Regions from separate parts of the Kitasatospora sp. NPDC058048 genome, predicted to be linked through region 2. Evidence: predicted binding sites of a transcription regulator. Region 2 holds the regulator's gene; the other holds the start of a gene.

Region 1 (9,030 bases), on a different contig from region 2:
CCATAAGACTGGATGGTTGAATTAGGCAACTTTCTTCAAGGGAAAGTAAAGCCCGCGCCCACGGACCCCGGAGGCCCGCGCGACCGCCGCCGGATCACTCGGCCGGCGGCTCCCCCAGTACGTCGTTGAAGCGGTGCAGCAGCTCCGCGAAGCGGGTCACGTCCTCCGGTGACCAGCCGTCCATCACCTCGCGCACCCGCCGCATCCGGACGCCCTGCGCGGCCAGGTAGCGCCGCCGCCCGTCCTCGGTGAGCGAGACCAGCGCGGACCGGCGGTCCAGCGGGTCCGTCTCCCGGGCCACCAGGCCCAGCTCCTCCAGCGTCCGGATCTGCCGGCTCACCGTCGCCTTGCCGACCGAGAAGTGCACGCCGACGTCGGTCACCCGCACCGGCCCGGCCTGCTCGACGTAGCCGAGCAGGCTGTACGCCATCCCCTCCAGTCCGGGGTGCACCCGCCGTGAGAGTTCCGCCACTCTGGCCCGGCCCCGCCGGAACATCAGCGCGACCTCGCGCTCCACCGCCACCAGGGCATCCTCGTCGCTCACCGCGCCAGTATCGCGCAGTGGCACCGGCCGCGGCCCGGCGCGTGCGGTGCGACAAGCCAACTACTTCATGGTATGAAGTATCGGTTCTGGAAGTACCGTTTTTCCCCGTTACGCAAGGAGATGTGGATGGCAGCCCCGGGGCAGGGTTTCCTCGCCGAACTGAAGAGTGCGGTCACCCCGCGCGCGGCACTGCTCGTGATCGGCGTGCTGCTGCTCCAGCTCGGCTTCATCACCTCGTACATCGGGGCGCTGCACAAGCCGGCCCCGCAGAACCTCTCCATCGCGGTGGTCGCCCCGCCGCAGGTCGCCCCCAAGCTGGTCGGCGCGCTGGAGTCGGTGCCGAACGACGCCGTCAAGGCCCTCACCGCGCCGGACGCCGAGACGGCGACCCAGCAGATCAAGGACCAGAAGATCTACGCGGCGCTGGTCGTGGACCCGACCGGCACCCAGGACACCCTGCTGGTCGGCGGCGCCCGCGGCCCGTCCGCGGCCAAGGCCGCCGAGACCATCACCACCGCGATCGACCAGAGCCAGGGCCGCACCGTGAAGGTCCAGGACGTGGTGCCGCTCGCCAAGGGCGACACCAACGGCCTCTCCGCCTTCTACCTGGTGATCGGCTGGTGCGTCGGCGGCTACCTGGTCGCCTCCATCCTGGGCATCAGCGCGGGCTCCAAGCCGGCCAACGTCCACCGCCTGGTGATCCGCCTCGGCGTGCTCGCGCTGTACTCGATCGGCGCCGGCGTGCTCGGCACGGTGATCGCCGGGCCGGTGCTGGACGCGCTGCCGGGCTCGATCCTCGGCCTGAGCGCCGTCGGTGCGCTGGTGGTGTTCTCGGTCGGCGCCTTCACCATGGCGCTCCAGTGCCTGTTCGACGTCATCGGCATCGGCATCGCGGTGCTGATCTTCGTGGTGCTCGGCAACCCGAGCGCGGGCGGGGTCTACCCGGCGCCGATGATGCCGCCGTTCTGGCGGGCGATCAGCTCGTGGATCCCGAACGGCGCCGGCACCAGCGCGGCCAAGTCGGTCGCCTACTTCGACTCCACCAACCTGGGGCTGCCCATCCTGGTCCTGGTGGTCTGGGCGCTGATCGGCATCGGCGTCGCCCTGCTGGCCGTCCTGCGCGGCCCGCGCTCCGGCGGCCGCGCGCTGGTCCCCACCGAGGACTGAGCCGCCCGCTCCCGACCCGTCACCGGGCCCCCGACCACCACGGCCGGGGGCCTGGCGCGTGCTCCGGGGCCGGCGCGCCCCGCGGGTCCGGCCGGGGCGGCCGGGCCACGACGGCCACGAGGCCGGGTCGACCCGGACGCCTCTCACCCCGCCGCGAGCGGCCCCGGGTCGGCCACGATGGCCCGGACGACCCGCACCGCCGCGCCCAGCAGCGGGCCGCGGCGACCCAGCCGGGAGACCGTCAGCCGGTCCTCCGACCAGGGCCGCACCGTCACCCGGGCGGCCAGTTCGGCCCGCATCGCGGGCAGCAGCCAGGGCGCCAGCCGGGCGTAGCCGCCGCCCAGCACCACCTCGGCCGGGTCCAGCAGGTTGACCGCGCCGGCGGCCGCGGTGCCGAGCGCGGCACCGGCCCCGGCCAGCGCCGCGAGGGCGGCCCGCTCCCCGGCCCCGGCCCGGTCGGCGAGCAGCGCCACCCAGTCGCCCCGGGCGCCGGTCAGACCGGCCGCCCGCAGCACCGCCGCCTCGCCCGCGTACTGCTCCAGGCAGCCGTGCGCCCCGCAGGCGCAGCGCGGCCCGTCGGGGTGGACCGGCACGTGGCCGAACTCGCCGGCGAAGCCGCCGGCCCCGCGCAGCAGCCGGCCGCCGACCACGATCGCCGCGCCCACCCCGGCCTCGGCGGAGACGTACAGGAAGTCGTCCGGGCCCGCGCCCAGCCAGCGCTCGGCCAGTCCGCCGAGGTTGGCCTCGTTGTCGGCCTCGATCGGCAGCCCGGCCAGGCCGCCGCCGGCCGTGCGCAGCGCCGGGCGCAGCGCGGCGGCCAGCGGGACGTCCTGCCAGCCCAGGTTGGCGGCCCGCCGGAGCACCCCGCCGGAGTCGCCGACCAGCCCGGGCACGGCCAGGGTGAGCCCGGCCGGGCGCAGCCCCGACTCGGTGACGGCCTCGTGCAGCAGGTGGGCGAGGTCGGCCATCACGGCGGCGGGCTCGCGCCCGTGGTTGGAGACCTCCCGGCGCCGCCAGGCGCGGACCTCCCCGCGCAGGTCCACCACGCAGGCGCCCAGGTGGCGCACCCCGATCTCGGCGCCGAGGCCGCCGGGCCCGTCCGGGTTGAGGCCGAGCGCGGTGCCGGGGCGGCCGACCTTGCCGCTGGGCGCGGCGGGGCCCTCCTCGACCACCAGGCCGGCGGCGATCAGCTGCTCGGCGAGCGAGGAGACGGCGGCCCTGGTCAGGCCGGTCCCGGCGGCCACCTCGGCGCGCGAGCGCGGTCCGCCCGCGATCGTCCCGAGCACCAGGGCCAGGTTGGCCCGGCGCATCCCCTGCTGGCTGGCGGGCCCGGTCCGGACCGGGTCCGGCTCACGCATAAGGCTCACCTCGCCCCTTTACGGCACATCCGGTGGCATCCCGGGTGCAGCGTAGTCGGGTTCCGGGGGCACCGCCGTCGGCACCGGGACGGGCTCGGCCCGGGTCCGCCCGGCGGGCGGGACGAAGACCCACCGCCGCATCGCCCGGTAGCGGAACAGCATCGCCACGAAGGTGCCGACGACCATCCCGCTGAGGAAGTCCGCGACCTCCTGCTCGAAGGGCCCGATGTACGGCTCGCGCAGGTCCAGGAGGTACCGGGAGACCACCAGCGGCATGTCGTTGACGGCGATCGCCACGGCGCTGACCAGGACGAACATCAGCACCTCGCGCTTGCGGCCGGCGGCCCGGAAGGCCCAGCGGCGGTTCAGCACGTACGAGACGACGGTGCCGATCACGGTCGCGACGGTCAGCGCGACCACCGGTTTGCGCTCCAGCACCGTGAACTTGAGCTCGAAGTTGATCACCGTGGTGAGCACGAAGCAGCCGCTCCCGACCAGCAGGAACTTCACCAGCCGGCGGTGGCGCACCAGGAAGGGGCGCAGCCGGTCGGGCACCCGGGCCAGGGCGCGCTGCGTGGGGGACGGCATCTCCGCAGTCTCGCACGCGGGGGTACCGCCGGCCGTTCAGATCGCCGGTGGCCCCTTCGGGTCGCCGGCGGCCGTCGGACCGGCGGCTCCCGGAGCGCCGGCGCGTGGCCCGGGCCGCCGGTGCGGGCGGCCCGGGCCGGCGGTCAGGCGGCCACCAGCACCGTGGCCCCGGCCGGCTCCAGCGCCAGCTCCAGCACCTCCCGCACGTCCGCCACCGGGTGGACGGTGAGCCGCTCCAGCACCTCGGCCGGGACGTCGTCCAGGTCGGCCTCGTTGCGCCTGGGGATGATCACCGTGGTGACCCCGGCCCGGTCGGCGGCGAGCAGCTTCTGCTTCACCCCGCCGATCGGCAGCACCCGCCCGGTCAGCGACACCTCGCCGGTCATCGCCACGTCGGTGCGCACCCTGCGGCCCGAGAGCAGCGAGGCCAGCGCCGTGGTCATGGTGATGCCCGCGCTCGGCCCGTCCTTGGGGACGGCCCCGGCCGGGATGTGCAGGTGCACGCCGCGGTCCCGCAGCGAGGTGACCGGCAGCTCCAGCTCGGCGCCGCGCGAGCGCAGGTAGGAGAGCGCGATGTGCGCGGACTCCTTCATCACGTCGCCCAGCTGTCCGGTGAGGGTCAGCCCGGTGCCGCCGGTCTCGGCGTCGGCCAGCGAGGCCTCGATGTAGAGGACGTCGCCGCCGGCGCCGGTCACCGCGAGGCCGGTGGCCACGCCGGGGACGGCGGTGCGGCGCTCGGCCGGCTCCTGGGCGGACTCCGGCACGTGGTGCGGCCGGCCGATCAGGGCGCGCAGGTCCTGCGGGCCGACCTGGGCGGGCAGCTCGCGTTCGCCCAGTTCGGCCTGCGCGGCGATCCTGCGCAGCACCCGGGCGATCGAGCGCTCCAGGGTGCGCACGCCCGCCTCCCGGGTGTACTCCCCGGCGAGGCTGCGCAGCGCCGCCTCGTCCACGGTGACCTGCCCGCCGCCGAGACCGGCCTTCTCCAGCTGGCGCGGGAGCAGGTGGTCGCGGGCGATGGCGACCTTCTCGTCCTCGGTGTAGCCGTCCAGCCGGACCAGCTCCATCCGGTCGAGCAGCGGCCCGGGGATGGCGTCCAGCACGTTGGCGGTGGCGAGGAAGACGACGTCGGAGAGGTCGAGCTCGACCTCCAGGTAGTGGTCCCGGAAGGTGTGGTTCTGCGCCGGGTCCAGCACCTCCAGCAGGGCGGCGGCCGGGTCGCCCCGGTAGTCGGAGCCGACCTTGTCGATCTCGTCGAGCAGGACGACCGGGTTCATCGAGCCGGCCTCCTTGATCGCCCGCACCAGCCGGCCGGGCAGCGCGCCGACGTAGGTGCGCCGGTGGCCGCGGATCTCCGCCTCGTCCCGGACGCCGCCGAGCGCGACCCGGACGAACTTGCGGCCCATGGCGCGGGCCACCGACTCGCCGAGCGAGGTCTTGCCGACGCCGGGCGGGCCGACCAGGGCCAGCACCGCGCCGCCCGCCCGTCGCCCGCCGGTGCCGCTGGTGGGAAGCGCTCCGCGCTGCCCCTCCCGAGGGCCGCCGGCCGGCCCGAGCCCCTGGTCGGCCCGGCGCTTGCGGACGGCCAGGTACTCGACGATGCGGTCCTTCACGTCGTCGAGGCCGGTGTGGTCGGCGTCCAGCACCGCGCGGGCGCCGGCGATGTCGTACTCGTCCTCGGTGCGCTCGCTCCAGGGCAGTTCCAGGACGGTGTCCAGCCAGGTCCGGATCCAGGAGCCCTCGGGCGACTGGTCGGAGGAGCGCTCCAGCTTGTCGACCTCCTTGAGCGCGGCCTCGCGGACCTTCCCGGGCAGGTCGGCGGCCTCGACCCGGGCGCGGTAGTCGCCCTCCTCGTCGGCCGCCCCGCCGTTCAGCTCGGCCAGCTCCTTGCGGACGGCCTCCAGCTGGCGGCGGAGCAGGAACTCCTTCTGCTGCTTGGCCACGCCCTCCTCGACGTCCTTGCGGATGGTGTCGTTGACCTCCTCCTCGGCGAGGTGGTCGCGCAGCAGGGTGAGCGCGTACTCCAGTCGGGCGACCTGGTCGGCCTCCAGCAGCACCTTGAGCTTCTGCTCGGCGGTGGCGAAGGGCGCGTAGCCGATGTTGTCGGCGAGCTCGCCGACGCCCTCGATCTGCGCCACCCGGTCGACGATCTGCCAGGCGCCGCGCCTGCGCAGCCACTGGGTGGACAGCGCCTTGTACTCCTTGACCAGCTCGGCGGCCCGGCCGGCCACCGGGGTGCCCACCGAGGACTCCCGGAACGGCGTGGTCTCCACCCAGAGGGCGGCGCCGGGGCCGGTGGTGCCGGCCCCGATCCGGACCCGGCGCACGGCGCGCACCAGCGCCGCCGGATCGCCGTCCGCGAGCCGTCCGACCTGCTCCACGGTGGCCAGGGTGCCGGCCGCCGCGTACGAGCCGTCCACCCGCGGGACCAGCAGGACCTGCGGCTTGCCGGTGCCGGTGACGGCGGCCCGGGCGGCCTCGACCGCGGCGCGCACCTCGGCGTCCTTCAGGTCCAGCGGCACGACCATGCCCGGCAGGACGACCTCGTCGTCGAGCGGCAGCACGGGCAGGGTGAGCGGTGTGGACGTCGATGCCATGATCTCTCCCCAGTCAGCGAACTTGAGTCGACCTGACTAAGGCTTGGCGGCCGCCGGATGTTCCCGGCGCTCTGTTCGCCGTGAGCGAACACGAATCGGGCCGGGAAGCCCGCGCCCGACTCCGTCAAGAGAGGGGCGGGCGCACCTCGGGGAACCCCGGCAGGAGACCCCCGGGACCCGGACCGCCCCGGCCGGAGGACGGCGTCAACGCGCCGTCCACACCCGCGCGGACGCACCGCCGGCGGCCGTCGCGACGGCCGGACGCGGCCGGGGCGGGCGCCGCTCCACCCGGCGCAGCCAGCGCCACAGCGCGACCCCGGTGAGCACCGCGGCCGGGTGCCCCACCCCCGTGATCACGTCCTTGTCGGTGGCGATCTGCTGGGCGATCATCAGCCCCGCACCGCCCAGCGCGAGCAGCCGCCCGCGCCAGGAGAGCAGCCCGGCCACCGCACCCAGGCAGGCGAGCACGCCGTAGCTGACCCCGATGTCCAGGTAGTCCATCGCCTCGGGCGCCATCCGCCCGGTCTCCACCGCGGTGATCACCACCCCCTGGGAGAGCAGCGTGGCCGCGACGTGCCCGACCGCGAACACCGCCGCCGCCCGGGCCGGGCCGACCCTGCGCTCCAGCGGGGCGAGGGTGAGGGCGAATCCCCACAGGTAGGGCATCCACACCTCGCCGGCCACCCAGAATCCGCTCAGCACAAGAGCACGCAAAGGATGCTGGAGCAGGTTGTGCCCGTCCGAGCTGGAGGCCTCCTGCAGCCGCTGGACGAGCTCCGGGTCGGCGAGCTTGGCGAAGGTCGTGGTGGCGCCCACGACGGCGAGGTACCCGAGCGTGAAGGGCGTGCTCCGGGGCGTCGGCACCCGCTCCAGCAGCCACTGGAGGACGCCGGTGCGCAGCCCGAGGCGGAGCATTCCGTAGGGCGCTCCCGCGCCCCCGCACCCGCCGGCACTCCGTCCGAGTCCCGCCATGCCGCCTCCGCTCCACGCCGCAGCCACCGGCTCCCCGCCCGGGCCCAACGTACCGGCGCGCGCCGCGGGTTCCGCCCGGTCGGGTGTTGTCGTGGCCACGGTACGTCGAGGTTCTGAGAGGCACCTGGGAAAAGCCCGTGAAGAACACCGCCGTAGCGGACGGCGGGATTCCCGACATTGGTCCAGACCTTCTCCCCCGCAACGCGGCAGTAGGGCCTCTGACCGGCGACTTGGCGTCAACTGAACTGCATACGTACCGTTACGCAGTGAAAATTCGCCGGGTAAGGTATCGGCCCGTGCCCACTCGTGCAGTGGGTCCGAGGGCGGCCCGACAGCCGGCCCACGGGCCGGAAACGTCCGGTCCACCTGCCGGGAAGCATCCGCTGTCCGTACGCTGCGAAGTGCGCGGGAGACGTGGGCGGCCGACCATCCGTCCTCGGCTCCCGATCGCGCGGCGGGACGGCGGACCCGGCACAGTCCACGACGGAACAAGACTACGAGCGGAGCCCGCCATCCCCACAGGTGGCCGGCCCGCAGCCCTGGGGGCGGTGGCGTGACCGTGACAGAAATTCAGCAGGACAACCACAACACCGGTGGCACTGTGAGCAGCCAGCGCAGAGTCCTGGTGGTGGAGGACGAGCCCACGATCGCCGAGTCGATCGCCGCCCGGCTGGGCGCCGAGGGCTTCAAGGTCGCCGTGGCCCACGACGGCCCCGGCGCGGTCGACGGCTTCCACACCTGGCAGCCGGACCTGGTGGTCCTCGACATCATGCTGCCCGGCTTCGACGGGCTGGAGGTGTGCCGCCGGATCCAGGCCCAGCGCCCGGTGCCGGTGCTGATGCTGACCGCCCGCGACGACGAGACGGACCTGCTGGTCGGCCTCGGCGTGGGCGCGGACGACTACATGACCAAGCCGTTCTCGATGCGCGAACTGGCCGCCCGCGTCAACGTCCTGCTGCGCCGCGTCGAGCGCGCCCAGCAGGCCGCCCGCACGCCCGCACTGGGCAGCCTGCGGTTCGGCGAGCTGGAGATCGACCACGTGCAGCGCCGGGTCCGGCTGGCCTCGGGCGACGTCCACCTGACGCCGACCGAGTTCGACCTGCTCGCCTGCCTGGCCGCCCAGCCGCGCGCCGTACTCACCCGCGAGCAGCTGCTGGCCGAGGTCTGGGACTGGACCGACGCGTCCGGCACCCGCACGGTGGACAGCCACGTCAAGGCGCTGCGCCGGAAGATCGGCGCCAGCTGGATCCGCACCGTCCACGGAGTCGGCTACGCCCTGGAGGCCCCGCTCTCCTGACGGCATCGATCGGGCGACGGGCCACCGGGGGGCCCGTGTCCGGACGACGCCGTGCCACCACGCGGGGGGACGACGCGGGGACCACAGGGGACAATGACCTTTCCACAGCAACGCAACGGGGAATCCGACGGCACGCGGCAGCAGAACCTGGCCGCCCGCGCCGCCCGCCGGGTCTGGGCCGACATCCGGCCGCTCGATCCGGTCCGCTCGATCAAGGGCAAACTCACCCTGCTCGTGATCGTCTCCGTGTTCCTGGCCACCGGGATGGTGGTCGTGGCGATCCGGTCCGACACCCAGATCCGGATCATCATGGTCTTCTCCATGATCGCCTCGCTGCTCTTCATGCAGTTCCTCGCGCACGGGCTCACCGCCCCCCTGCGCGAGATGACGGCCGCCGCCCGCGCGATGGCCTCCGGGGACTACACCCGCCGGGTCGAGGCGGGCTCGCGCGACGAGATCGGCGAGCTGGCGGCCGCGTTCAACGCCATGGCCGCCGACCTCCAGGCCGCC
Region 2 (9,030 bases):
CTGCCGGGCCCACTCGACCACCAGCCGGCCCGCCTCGGTCGGCCGGCTGCCCCGGGGCGAGCGGTCCAGCAGCGGGACGCCGACCTGCCGCTCCATGCCCTTGATCCGGGCACTGGCGGTGGGCTGGGTGACACCCAGCTCTGCCGCCGCCCGTCCGACACTGCCCAGCCGGGCCACCGCGAGCAGCAGTTCCAGGGCGCCGAGTTCGGGGACGTGCGGGGAGAGGGCCATAGGTTCAGGCTATGCCCCCATAGAAGCCCCGGCGCTACCGGCCGCCCGGCCTTCGGGCGACGGTGGGGACATGTCCACTTTGGCCGGTATCCGCCCCCTCGCCCACCCCGCCGTCCGCCGCCGGCCCGACCTCGCCCAACTCGGCCCCAACTGGTACGCCGCCGTGATGGGCACCGCGATCCTGGCGAACGGCGCCGCCGTGCTGCCGGTGCGGCCGCCCGGGCTGACCGCCTTCGGCGAGGTGATGTGGGCGCTCGCGCTGGCCGCCCTGCTGGTGCTGGCCGGGGCCCGGCTGGTCCACCTGACCCGGCACCGCGAGGCGGCCCGCGCCCAGCTGCTGGACAACCCGGCCACCGCGGTCTTCTACGGCTGCCCGCCGATGGCGCTGCTGGCGGTCGGGCTGGGCACCCTGCTGCTCGGCTCCCGGGTCATCGGCACCGGCCCGGCGGTCGCCCTGGACGCGGTGCTGTGGACCCTCGGAACCCTGTACGCGCTGGCCGTGGCCGGCGGCATCCCGTACCTGATGATCACCCGGCACCGGCTCTCCGCCCTGGAGGCCAACCCGACCTGGCTGCTGCCCGTGGTCGCCCCGCTGGTCGCCTCCGCCTGCGGCCCCGCGCTCGTCCCCCACCTGCCGGCCGGGACGGCCCAGCAGGCCATGCTGTACGGCTGCTGGGCGCTGTTCGGGATCGGCCTGCTGGCCACCCTGGTGCTGCTGCCGGTGGTGTTCACCGGGCTGCTCCACAGCAAACTGCCCGCCCTGGCGCTCACCCCCTCGCTGTTCCTGGTGCTCGGCCCGCTCGGCCAGTCCGTCACCGCGGTCCACCAGCTCGCCGACGCCGCCCGCCCGGTGCTGCCCGCGCTGGCGCCCGCCATGGTCGACCTCGCCGAGCTGTACGGCGTGGCGGTGATCGGCGTCGCCATGCTCTGGCTGGCCGTCGCGCTCACCGCCAACCTGCGGGCCCGGCGGGCCGGGATGCCGTTCGCGATGACCTGGTGGGCGTACACCTTCCCGGTCGGCACCTGCGTCACCGGAGCCTCCGCGCTCGCCCGGCACACCGGCTTCGGGGGCTTCAGCGGCCTGGCCGTCGGCCTGTACCTGCTGCTGGCGCTCGCCTGGGTGCTCGCCGCGGGCGGCACCGCCGCCGGGCTGGCACGGGGCCGGCTGCTGGCCCGCTGAGGCGGCGCCGGACCCCCGGGCCTGCGTGAACACGCAGCTCAGGAGCGCGCGGCCGGTGCAGGAACGCGCACGGCCGGGCAACGGCGCTGCCGGGTGGTGCCGACGCCCCGGCCCGCCCCGGTTCCACCGGAATCCACCCGGCCGTCCGGACCGTCGCGCCCGCGGCCGGATGCAGGTAGCTGCAATTGCGCGAACATGCACTCGGGCGGCACTTGTTCACCGGCCGTCACGCTGTGAGGGTGGAGACGCGCCAAGTCGTCCGGGCAACCGCAGCCCGATGGTGGCGACACGCTCTTCGATGCTGACCGCAGGTGCGACATCCCGCGCCGGTGGAACGGGGGGGAAGAGCGCCGGGCCGGGGTCCATGTGTGGTGATGGCCCCCGGACCGGATCCCGTCGAGGCGTTGCTGCTCCGCCTCGACGGGAGCGCCTTGACTGGCGTACCGATGGCGGCCCCCGGACGACCCGGCGTGCGACGGCACCCGGACCCGGGGTCCGCCGTCCCACCCGGTACCGTGACCGCCTGATCCATGATCACGCCGTACCGGCCCACCGGTACCGTGAGCCCGCCGGGCCCACCGGTGCCACGGCTCGTGCGGCGGGGAGCACGGGCAGACCAGGGGAGAGGCGTTCGGCAGGGAGAGTGCGACGTGACGGCGGAACCGGCGGTCACACCGCACCACGGGCCCGTGGGCGAGGAGCCCGACGAGGCCGCCCGGCAGCTCTACCTGGCCATCATCGCCGAGGGCGGCCGCGTCCCCACCGGCGAGGTCGCCGACGTCGACCGGGGAGCGCTCCAACAACTCATCGACATCGGCCTGTTGATGGTCAACCGGATGGACCGCTGCTACACCGCGGTCAGCCCGCGCTCGGTCAGCGACCGCCTCGGCGCCGAACTGCGCAGCGAGGCCACCCGGCTGCTGGTCCGCGCGGAGAACCTCCCGGGCGCCCTGGACGGCCTCACCCGGGCCTACGACGCGATGCCCCGCCCGACCGACCGGGCCGGCGGCGCCGTCCACGTCGAGGGGCACGTCCACATCCGCCAGCGGATCTCCCAGCTGGTCTCCGACTGCCGCTCCGAGGTCCTCACCGCCCAGCCCGGCCACCGGCCCGCCGACACCCTCCAGGTCGCCCTCCTCCAGGACGTCCAACTGCTCCAGCGCGGCTGCTCGCTGCGCACCATCTACCAGCCGGTCGCGCTCGCCGACCCGCCCGCCCTCGCCTACGCCGAGGAGGTCATCCGGCACGGCTCGCTCATCCGGGTGCTCGACGAGCCCTTCCAGCGGCTGATCGTCTTCGACCGCTCCGTCGCCGTGATCTCCGCCAACGACGACAACAGCACCGCCGCCTTCATCACCGACCCGGCCACCATCACCTACCTGGTCGGCACCTTCGAACGCGACTGGGCGCGCGCCGACACCGCCGAGGCCGCCGCCCTCGGCCAGGCACCCGCCCGCACCGTCCCCGACCGGGTCGGAAGGCTGCTCGCCCGCGGCCTCACCCAGCGCGCCGTCGCCACCCGGCTGGGCCTGAGCGAACGCACCGTCGCCGCCCACATCTCCCGGCTGCGCGACCGCTACGGCGCGCAGACCCTCTTCCAGCTCGGCTGGCTGATGCGGGGCGCCCGCGATGACCGATGAGCCGGGCCCGGCCGAGCGGGCCCTCTACCTCGCCGCCGTCCGGGCCGGCGGCCGGCTGCGCCCAGAGGACCTCGCCCCCGCCGACCGGCCCACCCTGGCCGCCCTCGTCGCCCGCGGCCTGCTCACCCCCACCGCCACCGGCTGGACCGCCGCCAGCCCGCGCGCCCTCGGCGACCGGATCGGCCTGGAACTGCGCACCCGCGCCGTCCGCCTGCTGCGGCACGCCGAGCGGCTCCCGGGCACCCTCGGGCCGCTGTCCCGCGCCTACGACGAGGCGCGCGGCCCGGTCGGGGGGCCGCCGGCGGCCGGGTCCCCTGCTGTCGGTTCCCCTGCTGTCGGTTCCGTCGGCTCCCCGGCCGTCGCCCTCGGCGGCACCGTCGTCGGCGCCGCCGAGGTCCGCGGGCGGGTCAGCGAGCTCGTCTCGGAATGCCGGGAGGAGGTCCTGGCCGCCCAGCCCGGACCGCGGCCGCTCGAAGGCCTCCGGATGGCCCTCGCCCAGGACCTCTCGCTGCTCCGCCGCGGCTGCTCGCTGCGCACCCTCTACCAGCCGGTCACCCTCGCCGACACCGCCGTGCGGAGCCAGGTCGTCCTGCGCACCGGGCAGGGCGCCCAGGTGAGGGTCCTCGCCGAGCCCTACGAGCGGGTGCTGGTCTTCGACCGCGCGGTGGCCGTCATCCCCGCCGCCGAGGACCTCAGCCGGGCCGCCTTCCTCACCGACCCCACCACGGTCGCCTACCTCGCCGCCCAGTTCGAACGCGACTGGGCCCGCGCCACCCCCGCCGGCCGCCACCTCGACCCGCCGTCCGTCACCACCGTGCGGATCGGCCGGCTGCTCGCCCGCGGCCTCACCCAACGGGCCGTCGCCACCCGGCTGGGCGTGAGCGAACGCACCGTCGCCGCCCACATCTCCCGGCTGCGCGACCGTTACGGCGCCCACACCCTCTTCCACCTCGGCTGGCGGCTGCGGGGCGAGCACCATGACTGACACGCCCGCCACCCCGCTCGCCGCCGCTCGCGCTCTCCACCTCGCCGTCCTGCACGAGGGCGGCCGGGTGCGGGCGGCCGAAGTCGGCGCAGAGGACGGGCCGGCGCTCCGACGGCTGGTGGAACTCGGGCTGCCGGTACCGCAGTTGGTGGACGGTTCGGACAGCGCGATGGATCCCCGGGCGGTCGGCGAGCGGATCGGAGGCGACCTCCGGAGGACCGGTACCCGCCTGTTGGCCGAGGCCGACCGGATCCCCGAGCAGCTGCGCGAACCCACCCGGGCCCATGACGCGGTGCCGCGGCGGAGCGAGCCGGGTGGAGGCGTCCGCCGGCCGAGGGGCATGGCCGGGATCCGGTACCCGGTCTCGCAGTTGGTCAAGGACCACCCGCACGAGGCGCTCGGTGCCCAACCCGTCGCCCGCGGCCTCACGCAGCGGGCGATCGCCGGCCGGATGGGGCTGGGCGAGCGCACGGTGGCCGGTCACATCGCCCGGCTGCGTGAGCTGTTCGACGCGGAGACGCTGTTCCAGTGGGGCCGGCGGAGGCGGGGATCCCGGACGGGGGAGTCCGGTGGGTAGCCGCCGCTCAGCCGGTGGCGGCGCCGGTCGGCCAGTAGCCGGGGACGGCGGGCTGCTGCCGGGGGACGTTGAACTGCTCGCCGGGGGCGGTCCAGAAGCCCTCGCGCAGGGAGAGTGCCATGCCCGCCCAGTCGAGCGCGGTCTCGACCGTGTGGTTGAGGGCCTCCTGCGACCAGGTGTCGTCGAAGACCAGCGGCAGGACGGGGGCGACCTGCTCGATGGTGGCGATCAGCGGGTTGTGGGTGATGGCCTCGTCGACCAGGAGGACGATCGGCTTGCGCAGCGCCGACGCCCAGCCGAGCTCCAGGCTCACGCCGGCCGAGAGGGGGGCGCCGACATAGGCGAACACGAGGTCGGCGGACTGGAGGGCGCGGAAGTCGGAGGGGACGCGGGGCTCCGGCGCGCGGCCGGAGATGGTCCAGGCGTCGCTGTGGTGCGCGCTGTACACGGCGGCACCGCTGCGCAGGAGGGTGGTGCGGAGCGTCGTCAGCCGCGTCCGGCTGGCGAGGGTCACCACGCTGTCGGCCGGCCCGGTCAGTCGCATCAGCGGGGCGGCCAGGAACACACGTGCACGCCGACCCTCAGGGGCCTGGCTGTCGTGGTGACGCAGGTAGGGCTCGGTCATGTCGACTCCGGGGAAAGGCCGACCGGGGGAGTGAGTGTCGGCGATGCGTTGGATGTGGTCTGCTCGGTGGACTGATGCCGCTGCTGAACGGTTTAGTATTTGACGGTACATTGGCAAGGTGTGGCACCCTGCCGAGACCATTGAGGGCGAACTGATCGTCCATCGCATCTCCGTGCCGCGTCCAGGGTTGGCCTGTGTCATCTGGATGACTGGCAGAGAGATGACGCACACCCCCGCATGCGGAAGCAGGTGACAGCCTCCCCCTGGCGTGGCACCATGTGGACCGTTATCCTGCTTGACGCTTCTAGTGGCGATTCTCCAGAAAAGTGAGGGCGTGACTGATATGCACCAATTTGTCCGCGTGGTTGTGCTTTCATTGGTTGCCGTCGCCGCCGTGCTCGGTGCCGGCTCTCTCGTGAGTGCTGCCGACTCGCACGACGCGATTGCCGTCAATGCCTCCGTGAGCATCGCAGACGACATCTCCTGGCAGTGAGCACGGCCGGGTAACCGCACGGCCGCGTGCCAGATTATTGACGGACCCGCCTGAAGCCGGCCGGGCGAGTCAGTCGGAAGTCCCCTGCGCCTTTCGGCCGAGGACATATCCGAGTTGGAATAGCGAGTCGACCTTGTAGTCGTCTCGCATTTCGGCTATATGTCTGGCCAATGTCCGCTCGCTAATTCCCAGGCGTCGCGCGATAACTCGGTGATTGGTCCCTTCGAGCATCTGGTCAATGATCGTCTGACGCAGGCGTGACACGACCTGCTGCGGCACCGTGCGGTCGCCCTCGAATTCCAGGGCCCGGCTCCAGTACTGCTCGAAGACCTCATTGGCAAGATAGTCGACGACGGCAGGGTCGTAGATGAAGGCCGCGAGGCTCATGTCATCGTCGATCGGGATCACTGCCACGCGCCGATCCATCACTATGAGCCGCGTATAGGGCTCGTCAAGAGTGCGGTACTGGCCGCCGACTTGGGCGAGTGTGGCGACGTAATCCCTGGTCGGCTGGTGGTACCGGGTACTGGCGTGGTAGATCGTCCGCATCTTCGTCCCGCTGCGGAGCGTCTCCAGATCGTATGCGATCATTCCGGCGAGAAGATCCGGCTGCCGGGGGCCGCCGGGTTGAAGCGCCAGGGCCTCCTCGAACCCGGAACCCCTGAACTGCTCCAGCCGCTGCCGAATGAGCGCCTTCCCCCGCACATGCTCTATGGACCCTCCGGACCGCTTCGGGGTGTGGAATTCCCGGGCGAGATCCTGCAGTTCGGAGGGGAGCGATACGGCGCGTGACAGGAGTTCCAGTGCCTGACGCTGCCACGAATGGCTGAGGCTTGTCGAGAGCTGCGCGGGGTCGGCGGCCACGAAAACATTCGGATCATCGCTGTCGGGTATGAGAAGGCCGATCCTCACCAGCTCGTCCCGCGCGGGATCACCCTGGTCGCCATCGGAGTCCAACGGCAGTTTGCCGTCTCCTCGGATGACGGCGAGATATAGCTCCCGTGCTTCTGGCGAGACGATGGTCAAGCCGGCGGCAAGGGGTTGCTCTCGTCCACTCATTCGCGACTCCTTGCCGTTACCGTGCTACCTGCGTCCCATCAGCGCTGGTGCTGAACGAGTTTTAGCATGCCAGATCTGGTGAGTCCCCCGGAGAGGGAATACGACCGCACTCTCTCACCGCACGGCAGCCGCCGGCACCCCCCGAGAGGAGGGGCCGGCGGCCGGTGGGTGTTTCGGTCAGCGCTTGGGGCGCCAGACGACGAGGGCGCTGGACTGCGGGGTGGGGGGCTGGTACGGGACGAGGTCGCGCCGATAGGAGGCGTGGACGGCGGCCTCGCGCTGCTGGAGGGCGGTGGCGGCGCCCTCCAGGGAGTCGACCAGTTCCGCGACCCGGGACCGCAGGGCGGTGACCTGGTTCTCCAGCTCGATGATCCGCTTGATGCCCGCCAGGTTGATGCCCTCGTCCTGGGAGAGCCGCTGGACCTCGCGCAGCTGCTGGATGTCGCGCGCGGAGTAGCGGCGGCCGCGGCCGGCGGTGCGGTCGGGGCAGACCAGGCCGAGGCGGTCGTACTGACGCAGGGTCTGCGGGTGCAGACCGGACAGTTCGGCGGCCACGGAGATGACGTACACCGGAGTGTCCTCGGTGAGGATGTACGTCGGCGGGGCCGCGGTGCGGCGGGTGCGGCGGGGGCCGGCGCCGGGCAGGCCCTCGCCGAGGCCGGGGCCGATCGGGGTGTCGGGGTCGATCGGGTTCATCGGGGACATCGGGGACATCTGGTCGTCACGCTCCCTTCGCCGCCCGGAACAGGGCGGCGCGCGGATCGTCGGAGGCGGTGGCCTCGCGGTACTGCTCAAGGGCGTTCAGCGCGTCGCCGGTGACGTGCTGGGGCACCACGACCTCGACGGTGACGAGGAGGTCGCCGCGGGTGCCGTCCTTGCGGGTGGCGCCCTTGCCGCGGGCGCGCATGGTGAGGCCGTTGGCGCTGCCCGGGGGCAGCTTGAGCTTCACGGTCGGGCCGTTCAGCGTGGGCACCTCGATGGTGGCGCCGAGCGCGGCTTCGGGGAAGGCCACCGGGACGGTCACGGTGAGGTTGTCGCCCTTGCGGCCGAAGACCGGGTGGGGGTCGACGTGCACGGTCACGTAGAGGTCGCCGGGCTGCCCGCCGCGCTCGCCCTGGGCGCCCTTGCCCTTGAGCCGGATGCGCTGGTCGGCCTGGACGCCGGCCGGGATCCGGACCTGCATGGTGCGGGCCGAGCTGGCCCGGCCGCTGCCGTGGCAGTCGGGGCACGGGTCGTCGACGATCATGCCCCGGCCGCGGCAGTCCTTGCACGGCTCGGAGAGGGCGAAGGCGCCCTGGCCGCGGCTGACGGTGCCCGCGCCGACGCAGGTCGGACAGACCCGCGGGGTGGTGCCGGACTTGGCGCCGGTGCCGTTGCAGCCCCGGCAGGGGGCCTGGCTGGTCATCCGCAGCGGGACGGTCGCGCCGTCCACCGCCTCCTCGAAGGAGAGCGTCACCTCGGTCTCGACGTCGGCGCCGCGCCGGGGCTGGGCCTGCCGGGTGCCGCCGCGGTTGAAGAGGCCGCCGAACACGTCGCCGAGGCCGCCGCCGGCCTGGCCGGCGCCGCCCTGGCTGCCGCTGAAGAGGTCGCCGAAGTCGAAGCTGTAGCTGCCGTTGCCGCCGGGGGCGCCGCCGGCCCGGAAGCCGCCGTTGGCGAAGAGGCTGCGGGCCTCGTCGTACTCCTTGCGGCGCTTCTCGTCGGAGAGGACGTCGTACGCCTCGGAGATGTCCTTGAACCGCTCCTCGGCCTTGGAGTCACCCTTGTTGGCGTCGGGGTGGAACTCGCGCGCGAGCTTGCGGTAGGTCTTCTTGATCTCGGTGGCGGTGGCGTCCTTGGGCACGCCGAGGACCTTGTAGTAGTCCTTCTCGACAAAGTCCTTGCCACTCATGGCTTCCGCCACCTCCCGATGTCCATCGTCACTGTGCTGTCAACAGCCGGTGAGCAAACGGCTGCTGACAGAGCGCTGCGGAGCCGGCCGCCGTACTGGCCGGCGTACGACTCCGCAGCGCACTGGTTGTCAGCTGTCACAGGTTGTCAGCTGTCCGAGTCACCGTCGGACTTGTCCGCGTCGGCGGACTTCGGCTCGGCGTCCGGGGCGGACGCCTGGCTGCCGGGCTGGGGCTCCGCGACGGCCACCATCGCCGGGCGGATGATCCGCTCGCCGATGCGGTAGCCGGGCTGGAGGATCTGCACGCAGGTGTCCTCGGTGACGTCCGAGGAGTAGCTGTGCATCAGCGCCT

Evidence for each region. The regulator HspR, encoded in region 2, represses chaperone genes until heat shock. The targets are predictions, from matches to a motif close to TTGAGNNNNNNNNNCTCAA.
Region 1: a site for HspR is predicted at 6,274-6,292, ahead of lon (endopeptidase La). Genes of this name have one in related genera too.

The regions. Positions count from the first base shown of each region.
Region 1 is NZ_JBHVRT010000075.1:1,328-10,357, reverse strand. It holds gene ACFVVA_RS41035 (MarR family winged helix-turn-helix transcriptional regulator) at 95-544, opposite strand; gene ACFVVA_RS41030 (DUF3533 domain-containing protein) at 671-1,711, shown strand; gene ACFVVA_RS41025 (ROK family protein) at 1,855-3,069, opposite strand; gene ACFVVA_RS41020 (GtrA family protein) at 3,088-3,657, opposite strand; gene lon (endopeptidase La) at 3,801-6,251, opposite strand; gene ACFVVA_RS41010 (rhomboid-like protein) at 6,456-7,166, opposite strand; gene ACFVVA_RS41005 (response regulator transcription factor) at 7,783-8,520, shown strand; gene ACFVVA_RS41000 (sensor histidine kinase) at 8,614-9,030, shown strand, end outside.
Region 2 is NZ_JBHVRT010000018.1:136,501-145,530, forward strand. It holds gene ACFVVA_RS20650 (LysR family transcriptional regulator) at 1-231, opposite strand, end outside; gene ACFVVA_RS20655 (TDT family transporter) at 302-1,411, shown strand; gene ACFVVA_RS20660 (LuxR C-terminal-related transcriptional regulator) at 2,062-3,051, shown strand; gene ACFVVA_RS20665 (LuxR C-terminal-related transcriptional regulator) at 3,041-4,036, shown strand; gene ACFVVA_RS20670 (hypothetical protein) at 4,029-4,613, shown strand; gene ACFVVA_RS20675 (hypothetical protein) at 4,621-5,238, opposite strand; gene ACFVVA_RS20680 (hypothetical protein) at 5,546-5,731, shown strand; gene ACFVVA_RS20685 (hypothetical protein) at 5,801-6,790, opposite strand; gene ACFVVA_RS20690 (heat shock protein transcriptional repressor HspR) at 6,968-7,495, opposite strand; gene dnaJ (molecular chaperone DnaJ) at 7,512-8,678, opposite strand; gene grpE (nucleotide exchange factor GrpE) at 8,825-9,030, opposite strand, start outside.